Regions from separate parts of the Vibrio aquimaris genome, predicted to be linked through region 2. Evidence: predicted binding sites of a transcription regulator. Region 2 holds the regulator's gene; the other holds the start of a gene.
What was found. The regulator MetJ, encoded in region 2, represses methionine synthesis genes. The targets are predictions, from matches to a motif close to TTAGACNTNTANANGTCTAA.
Positions count from the first base shown of each region.

Region 1: metH (methionine synthase) is a predicted target of MetJ. The motif match lies at 1,856-1,875, and genes of this name have one in related genera.

Region 1 covers NZ_CP045350.1:2,794,418-2,798,860, reverse strand. Annotated here, with positions in the region: gene FIV01_RS12890 (Tle-like phospholipase domain-containing protein) at 1-358, shown strand, start outside; gene FIV01_RS12885 (cation:proton antiporter) at 474-1,763, opposite strand; gene metH (methionine synthase) at 1,932-4,443, shown strand, end outside.
Region 2 covers NZ_CP045350.1:205,617-210,059, forward strand. Annotated here, with positions in the region: gene FIV01_RS00960 (bifunctional aspartate kinase/homoserine dehydrogenase II) at 1-1,418, opposite strand, end outside; gene FIV01_RS00965 (O-succinylhomoserine (thiol)-lyase) at 1,415-2,584, opposite strand; gene metJ (met regulon transcriptional regulator MetJ) at 2,803-3,123, shown strand; gene FIV01_RS00975 (malic enzyme-like NAD(P)-binding protein) at 3,260-4,443, opposite strand, start outside.

The DNA.
Region 1 (4,443 bases), 550 kb from region 2:
AGATTATGAAGTTATTGCTGTAGGTCATTCTAAAGGTGCGGCAGAGGCAGAATATGCAGCATTGAGCCATGGTATAAGAGCCTATTGCTTTGCTAGTGCAGCCCTTAGCGATCACAATTATGAAAAGGCAATGAAAAAGCACTATGGCGACAATTGGCAGCTGTCCCAAAAAGAGGCGTCAGAAAAAATTGAGCATTGCTTCGTTAAAGGGGATTTTATCCCTAAGCTTGGCTTTGGTAAGCATTATGGAAAGATTACTTATATACCATCGTTTGACGGAGTTAAGCCTATTGCACATCATGACAAGTTTGACGAGTATATTTTGGCTATTTCTGACTCTGACAGAATAAAGGGTTAAGTTTTCTTAATCGAAAGAACAACTTCTTTATGCGACTTTGGTATCACTTCAAGCCACAAATATCATCACTAGATGATTAAAGGCTCTTTAAAGAGCCTTTATAATTTTGAAAAAGCTATTTATCCGATCCCATCTCTTTTTCAGCAAGCTTGGCTTTTTCTATCATAGGAGTAATCGTTGAACCCTGAACTAAGATGGAAAACACTACGACGGAGTAGGTCATAACGAGGATGATTTCTTTCACGTCGATGAGCTTGTCTTGAACAACCCAAATACCTGAGGGAATAGAAAGGGCCATAGCTAGCGCTAAGCCGCCTCGTAAACCGCCCCAAGTCAGGATCTTGACTGACCATGGGTTGTATTTTCTATGCCGTTTAAAGCCTATGTAAGCAAGGAAAACACTTAGGTAACGCGCGCCCAGCACTAGAGGTACGGAAAATGCCATTAAGATCCAATCTTCTTTATGGAATTCAAACAGTAGCATGGACATACCGATCAAAAGAAACAGCACGCCGTTTAAAAACTCATCGACAAGCTCCCAGAAGTGATCAAGATGGTCTTCACTCTCTTTAGAGAAGCCAATAAATCGAGTCCAGTTGCCGATCATAATTCCGGATACAACCATAGCAAGCGGCCCTGAAACGTGCAGAACTTCCGCAAATGCATAGCCGGCCGTAGGCACACCTATCGTTAACAGTAACTCCATTGAGTGATCGTCGGTTGAGCTGATCAGGTAATGGAATAGCAATCCAAGAGCAAATCCATATACGATGCCACCAATAGCTTCTTGGATAAATAGCATAGTGACGCTACCTACTGTTGGAGCTTCACTACCAAATGCTATGGTGAACAGCGTGACGAATATAACTAAGCCGAAACCATCGTTAAATAAGGATTCTCCCTCGATTTGAGTGGAGATACGCTCAGGTGCGTCTAGCTTTTTGACAATAGCAAGAACGGCAATAGGGTCGGTCGGTGAAATTAGTGCGCCAAAGAGCAAGCAATATACAAGGTCAAATTGAACACCGAGCAGCTGGCAGAAACCATACAGGACAAAACCGATAAAAAAGGTTGAGAATAAGGTAGCGCCCAATGCCAGTACGGTAATTTCCCATTTCTGATTTTTTAAGTGAGGCAATTTAATGCCTAAACCACCAGCAAAAAGCAGAAAGCCCAAAATACCTTTGAGAAGAAAGTCTTCAAAATTAATACTTGATACAGTATCAGAGGCAATTTCAGTCAGATGAAACCAGTTGTTTTGTCCAGCGATTAGAATAAGAAGAGATAGAACCATTGAGCCTGCCGTAATAGCAATGGTTGTTTGCATCTTTCCTATCTTACTGTTTATAAAGGCAATAAACATTGCGGCGGCAGATAAAAAACAGAGAGTGTAGTAAACCGACATTGGGATCTCAAAGTGTGACAAATTATGACTGAGAATTTTCTTCTCGACGTGATTAAATAGCAAACGTTTTTTGTCATTCTTAGGTGAGAAATTTAGTCGTTTAGACGTCTAGACTCCTTTCTAAACTGTGATAGGATGGCTGAATAAGGAAAGTAATAGGGCTGTATCGTGGGAAGTAATATAAGGCAAGAGATAGAAACTCAGTTAAAACATCGCATATTGCTGATTGATGGTGGTATGGGCACCATGATTCAGGGGCATAAACTAGAGGAAGCAGACTACCGAGGTGAGCGCTTTGCTAATTGGCATTGCGATCTTAAAGGTAACAATGATCTTTTAGTATTAACTCAACCAGATTTGATTAAGGCTATCCACTGTGAGTATCTACAAGCAGGTGCTGATATCCTTGAAACCAATACGTTTAATGCTACTACCATCGCCATGGCTGACTACGATATGGAAAGCCTTAGCGAAGAGATTAACTACCAAGCGGCAAGACTAGCCCGTGCAGCGGCTGATGAATGGACAGTAAAGAATCCACAAAAGCCTCGTTATGTTGCCGGTGTACTTGGTCCCACTAATCGTACTTGCTCTATTTCTCCAGATGTCAATGACCCAGGTTACCGCAATGTAAGTTTTGATGAGTTAGTTGTTGCTTACTCAGAATCCACCAAAGCTTTAATAAGAGGTGGCTCTGATCTAATACTTATCGAAACCATCTTTGATACGTTAAATGCCAAAGCTTGTGCATTCGCAGTTGATAGTGTGTTTGAAGAATTAGGGCTGGCATTGCCTGTCATGATTTCTGGCACCATCACAGATGCATCAGGCAGGACACTATCAGGACAGACAACAGAAGCTTTCTATAATTCTCTTCGCCACGTAAAGCCTATTTCATTTGGTCTTAATTGTGCTCTTGGTCCTGATGAACTTCGTCCTTATGTCGAGGAATTGTCCCGTATTGCAGAATCATTTGTTTCTGCCCACCCTAATGCAGGGTTACCGAATGCTTTTGGCGAATATGATCTATCTCCTCAAGACATGGCAATGCATGTTAAGGAATGGGCTCAGAGTGGTTTTCTCAATTTAATTGGCGGATGCTGTGGCACAACCCCTGAGCATATACGCCACATGGCGGAGGCTGTGGAGGCTATCACTCCTCGTCAGTTGCCAGAGCTAACCGTAGCGTGCCGTCTTTCAGGATTAGAACCGCTGACCATAGAGAAAGACACCTTATTTGTGAATGTGGGTGAACGAACTAATGTGACAGGCTCAGCACGTTTTAAACGTCTGATAAAAGAGGAGTTATACGATGAGGCGCTCGATGTTGCTCGTCAGCAAGTGGAAAATGGCGCTCAAATTATCGATATAAACATGGATGAGGGTATGCTTGATGCGCAGGCATGCATGGTGCGCTTCCTCAACCTGTGTGCTTCAGAGCCTGAAATATCCAAAGTTCCTATTATGGTTGACTCATCTAAATGGGAGGTCATAGAAGCAGGGCTTAAGTGTATCCAAGGCAAGGGAATTGTGAATTCTATTTCCTTGAAGGAAGGGAAAGATAAGTTTATTGAGCAGGCAAAACTAATTCGCCGCTATGGTGCTGCGGTTATTGTCATGGCGTTTGATGAAGTTGGTCAGGCAGAAACTCGTCAGAGAAAGTTGGAAATCTGTACCCAAGCATATCGAATTTTGGTTGATGAGGTGGGTTTTCCTGCAGAAGATATTATCTTTGATCCTAATATATTTGCCGTTGCGACGGGGATCGAAGAACATAACAACTATGCGGTCGATTTCATTGATGCTATTGCAGATATTAAGCGCGATCTTCCTTATGCGATGATTTCCGGTGGTGTATCCAACGTTTCTTTTTCATTTCGGGGCAACAATTACGTTCGTGAAGCCATTCATGCTGTGTTTCTTTACCATTGCTTTCGTAATGGTATGGATATGGGCATAGTGAATGCTGGCCAGCTAGAAATCTATGACAATGTTCCTGAAAAGCTTAGAGAAGCTGTAGAAGATGTGGTTCTTAATCGCCGCGATGACTCAACCGAACGATTACTAGACATCGCTGCTGAATACGCACAAAAAGGGGTCGGTAAAGAGGAAGATGCTAGCGCACTTGAGTGGCGAACTTGGCCCGTAGCCAAACGGTTAGAACATGCCTTGGTGAAAGGTATTACCGAGTTTATTGTCGAGGATACCGAGGAAGCACGCATCAACGCAGTTAAGCCTCTTGAGGTGATTGAAGGTCCTTTAATGGACGGTATGAATGTGGTCGGTGATTTATTTGGTGAGGGTAAGATGTTTCTTCCCCAAGTGGTGAAATCTGCTCGAGTGATGAAGCAAGCTGTCGCACACTTAGAACCCTTCATCAATGCCGAAAAACAAGCCGGATCTTCTAACGGTAAGATACTGTTGGCAACGGTTAAAGGCGATGTTCATGATATAGGTAAAAACATCGTTGGGGTCGTTTTACAATGCAACAATTACGAAATTATTGATCTGGGCGTAATGGTGCCATGTGAGAAAATACTCAAGGTCGCCAAAGAAGAAAATGTCGATATTATAGGTTTGTCCGGTTTGATTACCCCTTCTCTTGATGAAATGGTCCATGTTGCTAAAGAAATGGAGCGTCTTGATTACCACTTGCCTTTATTGATAGGCGGAGCGACAA
Region 2 (4,443 bases):
TTTTGTTTGGCAAATAGCTCAAGCCAACTTGAACCTATATTTCCTTTTCCACACAGAGCGATACCTACGCGTTTTTGTGCCTGAAATAGCTGGCTATGAATAGATTTGACTAAGCCTGAAGTCTGAGTGCTGCGCAATATAGCCACTAGGCTCAAACCTGATTGAGATTCGGCGATGAACTCAACAGGGGCCGACTTTAGCTTCTGATAAAACCCGTAGCAATGATTGGCATTTTTGGTCACACCAGCCCCAACCGCTGCAACTAGAGAAAAGCCTTCTTTGAGTTTGATTTCTGCTTCGATAGCGGAATCTTGCAGATATTCTAACGCGCCACCGGCAATTTCGGAGGTGTAGGCTAAACGAAGAGTTTGTTGGTCTTCTTGGACTTCATAGGTGAGAGGCTCAAGCTGAGCGCGTTTTAAACCGCTCAATGCTTCTTGTTTGAGCCTTTCAAAGTCATGCCCGATCGAAAAATGAAGCTGAATGAGCAGCACTTCATCCAACGAAGATATAATTTTGGCTCCTCGTCCAGAAGCAAGTACTCGCTCGATACGAGTTGAACCAGCTTCCGGGTCATAACTACAGCGAAGATGAAGATCCATCGAGCTTTGGGCGACAGGTTGGAGAGTGCGACTATGCAGCACTGGGGCAGCTAAGCGTGCGAGCTCGTTGGCTTCATCAAGGCGAAGCAAAGGTAGTAGACAGGCATCGGAAACTAAACGAGGGTCTGCGCTATAGACACCGGCCACATCGCTCCATATGGTTACCTTCGAAGCTTCTGCTAAAGCGCCAATGACGGTTGCGGAGTAATCGGAACCATTTCGACCGAGTAATACAGTATGGCCTTGCCCATCTTGAGCCATAAAACCAGTAATAACAATACGATGATTGATATGCTGGGTGAGTGCCTCTTTGAGCAAAGGGTAGGAGTCGCCTCTGTACACCTCTGGCTGAGTTCCAGCTTGTGCGCGAAGAAATGCTCGAGAATCTTGAGTAACTGAGGGCATTCCATTTTGATTGAGTAAGCTTGCAAGCAAGCGCGCCGACCATGTTTCTCCATGACCAAGCACTGAAGCTCTTTGCGCGGCGCTTAAAGGCGCTATTAGCTCTCCTAGGGTGCTAAATTCATCATTTAGAGCTGAGATAAGCTCGTTTTGTAACTCGCCTTGCAGTAGATCTGTGACCAACTGGGTTTGGAACTGCCTCAGGGATTGCAGGATTTCGTGGGCGATACGGCCATCTTTGTTTAGAGCATCCAAGAACTCAATCAAGCGATTGGTTGTCTTTCCAGCTGCTGAGACAACGATGAGATCATCGGGGTTGGAGTACTCTTTGAGTATCTTGGCTACTCGGCGGTAACAGTCAGGGTTTGCGAGACTGCTTCCGCCAAATTTATGCAATTGTCGCGACGGGTTCATCGATGCAACTCCTTGGCTTTATTAAATGCTTGCTCCAAATCGTTAATGAGATCATCTGCATCTTCCAACCCAACCGATAAGCGCAAGAGTTGTTGTGATACCCCTGCTTTTTCAAGCGCTTCTTCGCCCATGGCTCTGTGAGTCATAGAAGCTGGGTGACAAATAAGGCTCTCGACACCTCCGAGAGATTCAGCCAAAGAGAATAATTGTAGTTCACCAACGAAATACTTAAGCTGCTCAAAACTTCCTGAAAATTCAAAGCTGAGCATAGAACCAAACCCTGATTGCTGTTTCTTGGCAATCTCATGGCCTGGGTGCTCTGGTAAGCTAGGATGATAGATTTTTCCAACCAGGGATTGCGATCTCAGATAGGCCAAAATGTGGTTAGCACTGTCTTCATGGACTCTCATCCGAGCCGCAAGAGTTCTGATTCCTCGTAAGGTCATATAGCTATCAAAAGGTGTACCTGTCGCGCCAATACAATTGCCCCACCAAGCTAAATCTTCACTATCCTTTTCATTTTTTGTAATAATGACACCACCAATCACATCGGAATGACCATTGATATATTTTGTGGTGGAGTGAATCACGAAATCGGCGCCCAGTTCCAACGGCTTTTGGAATATGGGGGTTAAAAAGGTGTTATCTACGGCTACCTTTGCGCCTGCTTGATGCGCTTTCTCACACACCTGTGCAATATCTACGACCCGCACCAAGGGATTTGATGGTGTTTCTAAAAGGACGAGCTTGGGTTTTTGTTCAAGGGCTAAATTGAGGGCTTGAGTATCTGATTGATCGACGAAAAGAACGTTGAAATCCCCTTTTTGAGCTCGTGTGTTGAACAGTCGATAGGTTCCACCATAACAATCATGCGGCGCAATAATAAGATCATCTGGTCCAAGAAATGCGGAAACCCATAAATTAAGCGCTGAAGTGCCGCAATTGGTGACTACGGCGCCGGCGCCAGATTCTAATTCAGAGAGAGCTTGTTCTAATAGCCCACGGTTGGGGTTGCCTGAACGTGTGTAGTCATATTTTGGCACCTCGCCAAAGGCGGGAAAACCAAAGTTTGTCGAGAGATAGATAGGCGGTACGACAGCATGATGCTGAGTATCTGACTCTATACCTGTACGCACTGCAATTGTGGCTGTTTTAGGGCGGCTCATAAGTGTTTCCTTTCGAACAGTAGTGACCTCTTTGGAGATAACACTATACCTTTTCGTGGATGTTAGAGATATGTTATTCCAATCAACTCTTTTTACTTTACCTTGAGTTTTTTTGGACGTCAATATATCCAGACGTCTATATGTCTTTGCTTGTGGCCATAAATCCCGCTAAAATTACCTTTTGTAATTTTATACATAATCAAACATAAAGGTGCGCAATGGCAGATTGGAACGGTGAATACATAAGCCCGTATGCTGAACATGGGAAGAAAAGTGAGCAAGTAAAAAAGATAACAGTTTCTATCCCACTGAAAGTACTAAAGGTATTAACGGATGAACGTACCCGTCGTCAAATTAATAACCTGCGCCATGCGACCAATAGTGAGCTGCTTTGTGAGGCCTTCTTGCATGCCTATACCGGTCAGCCGCTACCAACGGATGAAGACTTAAGAAAAGATCGCCCTGATGATATTCCAGCTGAAGTGAAAAAGTTGATGACTGAGATGGGCATTGCTTTTGAGTCTTATGATGAAGACTAGCCAGAACAAGATACTTGCGTTGCCAATGTTTATATCGTCAATCAGATGATAGGCTGATCGTCATTTCATTATGTCTAGAATAGAAAAAGCCGCTGACTGGGAAGTCAGCGGCTTTTGTTCAAAGCAGTATCATCTATTACTGCATATAGTTCTTTGGCATATCGATACGAGCGACGCCTGATTCTACAGCTGCGTTTGCGACCGCTTTGGCGACTTTTGGCAACAAGCGAGGATCCATAGGCTTAGGTATTATGTATTCTGGTCCAAACTCAAGCTTATCGACTCCAGCCGCTTTTAATACTTCAGCGGGTACGGCTTCTTTAGCCAGATCTCGGATAGCCTCTACCGCAGCCAGTTTCATTGCGTCGTTAATTTCGCTCGCTCTTACATCTAGAGCGCCGCGGAATATAAATGGGAAACACAGCACATTGTTGACTTGGTTCGGGTAGTCGCTGCGTCCGGTCCCCATGATGAGATCGTTACGCACTTGATGAGCAAGCTCTGGTTTGATTTCAGGATCTGGATTAGAACAAGCAAATACAATCGGCTTGTCTGCCATTAACTTAAGTGCTTCAGGTTCAAGTAGGTTTGGCCCAGAAACCCCAAGGAAGAGATCCGCACCTTCAATCACATCTTCGAGAGTGCGTTTATCTGTGTTGTTGGCAAACAACTGTTTGTATTGGTTAAGGTCATCACGACGAGTATGAATCACGCCTTTGCGATCTAGCATGTAAATCTTTTCTCGCATAGCGCCGCACTTTATCAAAAGCTCCATACAGGCAACCGCCGCCGCCCCTGCACCTAAACAAACAATAGTGGCGTCTTCGAGTTTCTTCCCTTGTAACTCGATGGCGTTAAGCATGCCTGCAGCAGTGACAATGGCCGTTCCATGTTGATCATCGTGGAAAACAGGCACATCACAGCGTTCAATAAGCTGCTTTTCGATTTCAAAGCAGTCAGGAGCTTTGATGTCTTCTAGGTTTATGCCACCAAAGGTATCTGCGATGTTGGCAACAGTATCAACGAACTCTTCAATAGTGCGGTGTTTCACTTCGATATCAATTGAATCTAAACCTGCAAAGCGTTTGAATAATAGCGCTTTCCCTTCCATGACAGGTTTTGAAGCAAGAGGTCCTAAGTTACCAAGGCCTAAAATGGCAGTGCCGTTTGAGATAACAGCAACCATATTGCCTTTTGCTGTGTATTTATAGACATTCTCAGCATTTTGCGCAATTTCACGCACAGGCTCAGCAACACCGGGGCTGTATGCTAGCGATAGGTCAGCGGCGGTTTCTGCTGGTTTTGATAGCTCTACAGAAA